Regions from separate parts of the Flavobacterium sp. GW823-FHT06G12 genome, predicted to be linked through region 1. Evidence: riboswitches for the same ligand, from Rfam matches in the RefSeq annotation. Region 1 holds a riboswitch; the other holds the start of a gene.
What was found. Region 1 has a riboswitch for cobalamin ahead of AC1Q5Z_RS20635 (TonB-dependent receptor plug domain-containing protein). Riboswitches for the same ligand answer to the same signal wherever they lie in the genome.
Positions count from the first base shown of each region.

Region 2: it holds a riboswitch for cobalamin, as region 1 does, so the genes downstream of both, AC1Q5Z_RS04430 (TonB-dependent receptor) here and AC1Q5Z_RS20635 (TonB-dependent receptor plug domain-containing protein) in region 1, are expected to answer to the same signal.

Region 1 is NZ_JBXAHE010000006.1:31,396-35,695, reverse strand. Features, by position in the region: gene AC1Q5Z_RS20640 (YncE family protein) at 1-294, opposite strand, end outside; gene AC1Q5Z_RS20635 (TonB-dependent receptor plug domain-containing protein) at 298-2,151, opposite strand; cobalamin riboswitch at 2,179-2,389, opposite strand; gene cobC (alpha-ribazole phosphatase) at 2,455-2,988, opposite strand; gene AC1Q5Z_RS20625 (adenosylcobinamide-GDP ribazoletransferase) at 2,973-3,758, opposite strand; gene cobT (nicotinate-nucleotide--dimethylbenzimidazole phosphoribosyltransferase) at 3,896-4,300, opposite strand, start outside.
Region 2 is NZ_JBXAHE010000001.1:1,025,218-1,029,517, reverse strand. Features, by position in the region: gene AC1Q5Z_RS04430 (TonB-dependent receptor) at 1-1,786, opposite strand, end outside; cobalamin riboswitch at 1,902-2,105, opposite strand; gene AC1Q5Z_RS04425 (YybH family protein) at 2,153-3,058, opposite strand; gene AC1Q5Z_RS04420 (hypothetical protein) at 3,294-3,887, shown strand; gene AC1Q5Z_RS04415 (GNAT family N-acetyltransferase) at 4,014-4,300, shown strand, end outside.

The DNA of each region.
Region 1 (4,300 bases):
AATGTTTATTACGTTTGATCCGCCAGCAATAATATATGCTTTGTCTCCATCAAAAAAGATATTCTGAATAAATTTCCCAAGTACATCAGATCCGTTTTCTGTTTCATAAACGTCTTTTGTAAATATGCTGAAATCATTGCTAGAGAAAGATACTGTTCCAGAAGTAGAACCTCCTTCATTAACAATAAAAAAACCATTGTCGTAAGCGCCTTTCGGACCATCGTTGTCATCACTTGAACAAGAAGCGAATAACGAAATGCTTAACGCTATTAAAAGTAATTTGCTAAACTTCATATTTTAAAATTTTAAGGTTAAATACATATTGAAATTTCGACCTGGCATTGGTCTGCTTTCTAGACTTTCGTAATTTTTATTTAAAAGATTCAAAACTTGAAAACCTATTTTGAAAGAATCTAAAAATTTAAGATCATAATCGATTCCGACATTAGAAATTGTATAATCATTAATGATTTCATCAGGATTATTATCGGCTCTTGTATAAACAAATCCGTTGTAAAGAATTTGATAATAAGCGCTTATTTTATTTCTAGAATATGAAACTGCTCCTGTTGCTTTGTTAAATGGAACAAAAAAGATCTGATTTTTAGTTTTTTCATCCTGAGAAACCGTATAAGCATAAGTAGCATTTGCAGCAAAAATGTTTTTGCCATAACTTTTTTTCCAACTCAGCATGGTTTCGGTTCCATAACTGTTTACTTTATCTTGGTTTTTAGGAGTCCAAATACCGTTTGCGCCTGGAACCCATTGCAGCATATCGGTAATTTTCATATAATAAAAATTCTGCGTCCAAGTCAGGTTTTTGAATGTAAAAACATTACCAATTTCTCCCTGATAAGAACTTTCGGGTTTTAAGTCTAGATTTCCTCCTGGATTCCAATACAAATCATTGTAAGTTGGAATTCTAAAGTTTCTAGAAACATTCAGTTTTAAATTGTACCAATTATTGAATTTATAAGAAGATCCTAAATTGAATAAAACGGGAGATTTGTAATTGTCTGTAAATTCTTTTCTAACGCCAAGTTCGTTCTTCCAGTTAGCGCCAAAATCTTGTCTAACCAACAAAGCAGCAGAACTGATTTCACGAATATGGCTTCCAAAACTAGTTCCGTAACCATTTGTTCGACTGTAATCTACAATTCCGTTTACATGTGTCTCTTTAAATAAATGATAATCGACGTCAAGCTTAGTAATTAAGTTCTCCGTTTTTCCGTATGTGTAATTTTTTAAAGAATTATCGGCAAAATATTGATAGTTTTCGAAAATATAAGCGGTTTTGAAATTGGTCTTCAGTTTTCCAAAACTTCCGTCATATTCCAGTAAATTTCGGTTAAAACCATTTATGTATTTGCTTTTCGTTTCAGATTCTGTAACCAAAGAAGTATTGCGGTCAGTGTTTGAAGTCTGGCTGTACAGTTTTAAAATATGATTTTCATTGAATTTATAGCCAACATTGGCATTTAACGTAATAATATCGTATTGCCCATTTTGGTTCCATCGCTGTTCACCTCTCCATGTGTAGCGATTTAAGTATTTATAATCGTTTGTTGAGCTGTTTTTAGAAAAGCCAATTTGGGTACTCCATTTTTTATTTGAAATAGAAGTTTTGTAATTAATCCCAATTGTATTAAAACTGCCGTAATCTAGTCTTAAATTATTCTCAAAACGATTAAAAAACAACAAATCGTTGTTTAAATGCACCGTGCCTCCAACTGCGCCGCTTCCGTAAATTACACTTCCACCACCTGCTTTTATACTGATTGAATTATAATCTGAGCCCGAAATAGTATTAAAATCGGTACTTCCGTTCATTTGAGAATTAATATTTATTCCGTTCCAGATAACAGCTGTTTGCGAAGAAGTTGTTCCTCTGAAAGAAACCGTAGAAAGCATTCCTCGTCCGTATTCTTTAAAATATAAAGTCGAATTAAAGTTCAATAAATCGGTTAGGAGCGCCTCGTTTTTATTGATTATAGAATCATTCAGTTTTAAAACAGATTGTGAAGCCGAATAGGTTTTTAAATTCTTATCTGAAACAAAAACTTCTTTCAGACTGGTAATAGAATCGTTCTGCGCCGAAATAATCTGGCACACAACAAATAAACAAAAAGTAAAAAATCTTTTTAAAGTCATAATTTCTTCACTCTTTTTCCCGAGAGTTTGATATTTGTTATAAAGGCAGGTCTCCTGGCTTGCGTCTTGCTGTTTACCTTCCCATCGCGCGGGGCGTGACAGTGGTTTGTAGTTTACAGCAAGCATTCGTTTTTTTTGAACTTAGCTTACAGTTGCGGGTACAGCTCAAGAATTATACTTGATTCCCTTTTAATGTATTTTTTAAATTAAAAACACAACCTTAATTTGTCGCAAAGATAAAGTTAAAAATATTGATTATTCAAATTTGTTTTAGGTTTCATGAAAAATTATAAATAATTAGCATTAAAAACTGATTTTTATAACTTCTCCGAAATCAACTTTATTATTGAAGGCGTCTTTTAATGGAAGCGACCTCTGATGGCATAAAATGCTTCTGATGATTCCTGCATGTGCGACAATTACAGTTGGCTGATTTATTTTTGAAAGTGTTTCAGATAAAAAATGGCCAACTCTTTCATGTAATTCAATAAAAGATTCTCCGTTTGAAACCTTGATATTCACGAAATCTTCCATCCAAGGATTGAGCTCTTCTGACGGAATTTCGTTCCAGTTTTTCAATTCCCAATCACCAAAATTCATTTCTTTTAATCGTTCATCTTCCTGATACGAAATGGTTTTAATGTTTTCTTGAATGTGTTTTGCTAATGTAACGCAACGTTTTAGTGGACTCGAGAAAATAATTGCCTCAGAAGGAAGTTCAGAAATAATTTTGTCAAAGATTTCATTAAAGGGAACAGCAATATCAACATCTGATTGCCCATAACAGATTCCTTTTTCACAAACTGTTTCGGTATGACGAACTAGATAAATTTCCATAAAAATAAAATGCTTAAGTAAAATACAACTTCGCAAACTTGCTGTGTTGCGCCAAGGCAATCTCCAGTATAACCATCAATCCATTTTTGAAAATAGCGCGCTAGAAAATATCTCGTTATGAAAACAGGAATAATAGCAAGCAGAAATTTCAAATCGAAATAAGAAAATAGAATTAACGGAACTAAGCCAAAAAAGAAAGATCCAAAAACTTCTTTCCAAGTATATTGTTTTGCAATTGGTTTGCTTTTGCTCGAAGCATCATCACGAGAATATTCGTGTGTGAAAATAATGCTTATTGCGGCAAGTCGACTCAATGAATGAGCAGAAATAAAGAAAAGGAAAACGAGAAGAATATTATTTGCAAAAAGTAAAACGGATTCTGAAAGCAATTTAAATTTTAGTAAAAAAAGCAAAACCAATCCGATTGCTCCATAGGCTCCAATTGCACTGTCTTTCATTATCATTAAGATTTTTTCTTTAGTCCAGCCTCCGCCAAAACCATCACAGACATCTGCAAAACCATCTTCGTGAAAAGCGCCTGTGGTTAAAATAGAAGCAATGATTGCTAGTATGACAGCAATTTCTGAAGAAAGAAAAAATGAAAAAAGATAAAAAGCTAAAAAAGAAATACCCCCAACAATCCATCCAATAAATGGAAAATATCTTGTGGCTTTATTTAAATAATCTGGATGATGCGTAATGTTTTTTGGACATGGAATTCTGGTGTAGAACATTAAACAGGTGAAGAAAATGTGTAGTTCTTTTTTCATTTATATAATTGGTTTTCTATTTATTTTGTCATTTCGACTGAAAGGAGAAATCACACAAGATTACGCAAAGAAAATCGTTAATCTTTGTCGAGTTTCTAATGTGATTTCTCCTTTCGGTCGAAATGACAAATAGTAGTTTATTTACGACTTACTCCCGCGCTTTCAAAACTAGCCATTTCATTCAAAAAAGCTTCAGCTGATTTTAAAATCGGAAAAGCAACAGCGCAACCAGTTCCTTCGCCTAAGCGTAAATCGAGGTTTAAAATTGGTTTTGCTTCTAAATAATTTAATAATTCTGAATGTGCTTTTTCGGCAGAACAATGACAAAAAACAGCATTTTGCTGTATGTTCGGATTTATTTTAAAAGCAATCAGATAAGCAATAGTGCAGATAAAACCATCGACTAGAATTAGCATTTTATTTTCAAAAGCTTCTAATATTGCTCCAGACATTTGAAGGATTTCAAAACCGCCAAAATAGGAAAGTTGCGCTATTAATTCGGTTTGACCGGAATAATTATCAATTGCTTTTTTGAGCAAGTT
Region 2 (4,300 bases), on a different contig from region 1:
CATTCAAAATTCCAGATCCGCTGTGCCAAGGCGTGTACGGAATCTGGTCGCCATAAGAAGACATTTCTAAGCCAACAAACTTTGTAAAATCCTGACTTTGAGAATACGTATAAGTCAGGTTTGCGGTGAGATTTACTTTATCAATATGAGTCGACATATTTAAGACCGTTTCGATTCCTTTTCCTTTAACTTGCCCAATATTGGTCATCATCCAACGAAATAAATTTCCTGTTGGAGCCGCAATAATTTTATCTTTTGTATTGGTGTAATAAGCATCTGCCTGAAAAGAAAATGTATCGAAAAAGCCTTCCCTTACGGGGAAATTATACGTAAAGCCAACATCATACTGATTCATATATTCTGGCCTCAAAGTGCTTGAACCAACCATTGTATAATACAAATCATTGAATGTTGGCATTCTGAATATTCGTTTTGCAAAAGCTCTTAAATTGAAATCATATTTCTTAAATGGTGTGTAGCCTAAAAATATAGCAGGAGTAAATTCGGTTTTGTTTGGTGCTTTGGCATTGTATTTTACTTCTTCGATGACGCGGGTTGCGAGTACATTTCCTAAAACTTTAAAACCTTCATATCGATACGAAGTGGCAAGAGAAACTAAAGCGGTATAACGCTGCGGAAAAGAAAACTGTGTCTGAATACCTCTTCTAGTTGCATTTAATTTATTGTATTGAAAATCGGTCGACAGCGAAACATCCCAAGTTGGTAAAATGCTGTACATATTAACAGCCGAAAAATAAGCTTCTTGCTGATAATAACTATCATCAGATTGTGCGCCTTCGGTTACGGTTTCTCCTAAAACATTGGTTGTGTCTCTAGCAATATAATGCGTGTAATCGTAAGCAAATTTTCCTTTTAGCTGAAACTTATATTTTTCAGAAACGTCTTTAACCAAGGAAGCCTGAGAGAAAAAATTCTTGTCAAATTGACGAAAACCATCTCGAAACTTATTTTCTACAATAGCTCCTGGAGCGCCTCTTTCAGAATCGTAATAATACACTTTCGCGTCCCAAGCTCCTTTATTTAGTTTCCCAAAAAGCCCAGATTCAAACCTAAAAGCTTCAATATCGCTATTCCATCGCGTTGCTGTAGTATCGTAGGCAGTGCTTCCGTCTTGATTTTTTCTTTTGTATCTAAATTTATATTGTCCATTCGACTTAATGTATTCAGAGCTTACACTCATACTGACTTTATCGCTCAGCTTTTGTTCCCATCTAAAAGAAGGATCGTGATAATTTATAGACATTGTTTTGTAACGAACCAATAGATTTGTTTTCTTATTGCCCGAAAAAGATGGGCGTTTGGTTCGTAAATAAATGGCAGAAGCAGAAGCAAAATCTTTAGCCGATTGAAAAATTTCACTTTTCTGGCCATTATACATCGTCAACGATTCCATGTCGTCAAGCGAATACTTTCCTAAATCGGTTACACCATTTTGAGCATTTCCAAGCTGAATTCCGTCATAAAAAACACCAACATGATGCGTGCCCATGTTTCGAACATCAACGGTTTTAAGTCCGCCGACTCCTCCATAATCTTTAATTTGAGTTCCGGCAAAATAACGAAGAGCATCTGCAACATTATGAGTCGCGAGATTTTCGAGCAGAACACCCGAAAGGCTTTGTACAGGAATTACTTCCTGATATGGTTTTCCTTTTAAAACAACTTCTTTTAAAACCCGCGAACTATCAGTCACCGCTTGAGAATGAAGCAAAAAAGGAACAAGTACTACAAAAACAGAAAATAAAGTTTTCTTCAAATTATACATCACGATTTTATTAAATAAACTTTGCGTGATGCAGTAATTACAAAAACATAGAAATAGGCCAACTATCCTAAATAGCAGGTCATTATCTTGTCATCAACTTCATACCACGAAAGTTTTAAACTATGTGATCGTGGCAGGTCTCCTGACTTATTCTATCTTTAAACGGCCTTCTCACCCCGCAAAGCGGGACAATGGCATTAGTAATGTTTAAAGACTTATATAGAACTTACAGTAGCGGGTCTGTTCAGGATTTACACCTGATTCCCTTTTAACTGCTTTTTCTGAATTGAAAAAACAGACCAAAATCAGTCGCAAAGATATAACTCAACTATGGCGTCTGCAAGTTAGAAGTCGGTTTTTTAGTTTTTAATCATGATTTACCATTTGTCTAAAAAGCATTAACGTTCCTTTTTCGTTTCTTTTCCAGACGTTTATACTTTTTCCTTTAACGTTTCCATGATTGGTTCCGTCACGCCAATCTACATTATAAAATCCGAATTCTACAATGGCCTTTTTTGTGACAATAACTCCCGAAGTCTGAATGGAGATTTGTTCAATTTTTAAAGTTCCAGGTTTTTCATGCTCTGTAAAATAAGCTGTAATATCTTTTTCTCCAGAAAGAATTGGCGTATAGTACGTTAAATACATCGCATCTGGTGTGAACATTTTAGCATGCTCTGCTCCCAGTCTATTCTGAACCAAATTTTTAATAGAACCGTTTCTTTCTATTACTTCATTAATCAATTTGTCTGACGAAGTGTACTCTTTTGTTAAAGGAACCGCTGAGTTATCAATTTCAGGAATAAATCTATCATCAAAATAGCTATTAGCACCCCAAATTTCTGCTGCGATAGTCATTTTATTTTTAGACGTTTTTTTCCATAAAACCATATATTTTCCTAAATAAGCGTACGGTTTTAAGTCTTTTAAGTGCAGGTTTTCAGTAAAATTTCCTATTTCTAGAATATAATTTCCAAAATCCTGCAATTCTAAAATAGTCTTTTGAAAAGAATTGACTTTTGCCTGATCTAACCATTGTTCATAAAACGCCGCAATCATCTTCTTTCCAACTCTTTGCCTACTATGTTCTGGCATTAATACAGATTGATCTGTATAGAATTTTAGCATCATGTCCTTATTGTTTTCAAATAAGGCAGCCGCAAAAACAACATTATAATCTTCAATTTGTTTTCTAACATCTGAGTCTGTTTTATTTTCTTGAGAAAAAACACTAACTACAAAAAAAAGAAAGGATAAACTTAACTTAATCATATCTTATTACATTTGATTAAAACATAAAGATACAACATTGATAATCAAAATTTTAAAAACCTAAAATTGCATTTAAAAACTGCTTCAGCCGAAACCTGTTTTTATAAAATATAAAGTTAATTTTTAGAAAAATTACATCTTATTGGGCAATAATTAGTTCTATAAAATGTTTATATAAAAGATTATGATGCATCTAATCTTTACATCAACCCTTCAAGATTAATATATACAAAAGATGAAAAAAATATTTTTTATAATTGCCTTTATTTCTTTTTCACTGCACAGTTTTGCACAGGAAATCGATAATAAATTCAAGCCTATTCCAGCAAAAGACGCCACAAAAAAAGAAGTTGTTCCTCCTAAAGAAGCAGCGCCAAAAGAAAACCCGCCTGCTCCTATTGAGAAACCTGCGCCGTTACAAGTTAATCCAGACGAATTGTTTAAAGATCAAAATCTATACAAACCAGAGGCTAATGTTGAAGGCATTTTTTATAGAAGAAATCAATTTTTAGGCAATTTCAATACTACAGCGGTTACATCAACCATTATGTATCGTGATGCAGCTTTTGTAGACGGCGATAAAGTAAAAGTATATTTAAACGACAAAGTAATCGAACCCGAAGTATTTTTAACTGGCGACTTTAAAAGCGTAAAAATAAACTTGGTAAAAGGAATCAACAAAATTGATATTGAAGCATTAAACGAAGGTTTTGCCTCTCCAAATACAGCTGAATTTAAAGTTTATGACGATAAAGGTCAGGTTATTTCGTCAAGCGAATGGAATGTTGGAACGGGATACAAAGCTGTTATTGTCTTGGTTAAAGAGTAAAATCTTTCTAACAGAAATCGTTTGAAATCATAAAAAACATTTAAAACTGCTGATCTCAGCAGTTTTTTTGTTGTATATATGTAGTTAACTACGTAGTTTTGTACCTATATTTAATTTACAAGACAAATGCAAATCCAGCCTATACAAAATAAGTACGAAAATGAAATCGTAGATTTGATTTTAAACATTCAGCAAAAAGAATTTAATGTTCCTGTTACTCTAGAAGATCAGCCAGATTTATTGGATATTGAGAACTTCTATTATAAACCAGGCGGAATTTTTCTTGGCGCTTTTATAGAAGAAAAATTAGTAGGCACAATCGCTTTGGTAAAATTCAATTCTGAAGCTGGAGCCATCAGAAAAATGTTCGTAAAAAAAGAATACCGAGGAAAAGAATTTCAAATCGCCCAGCA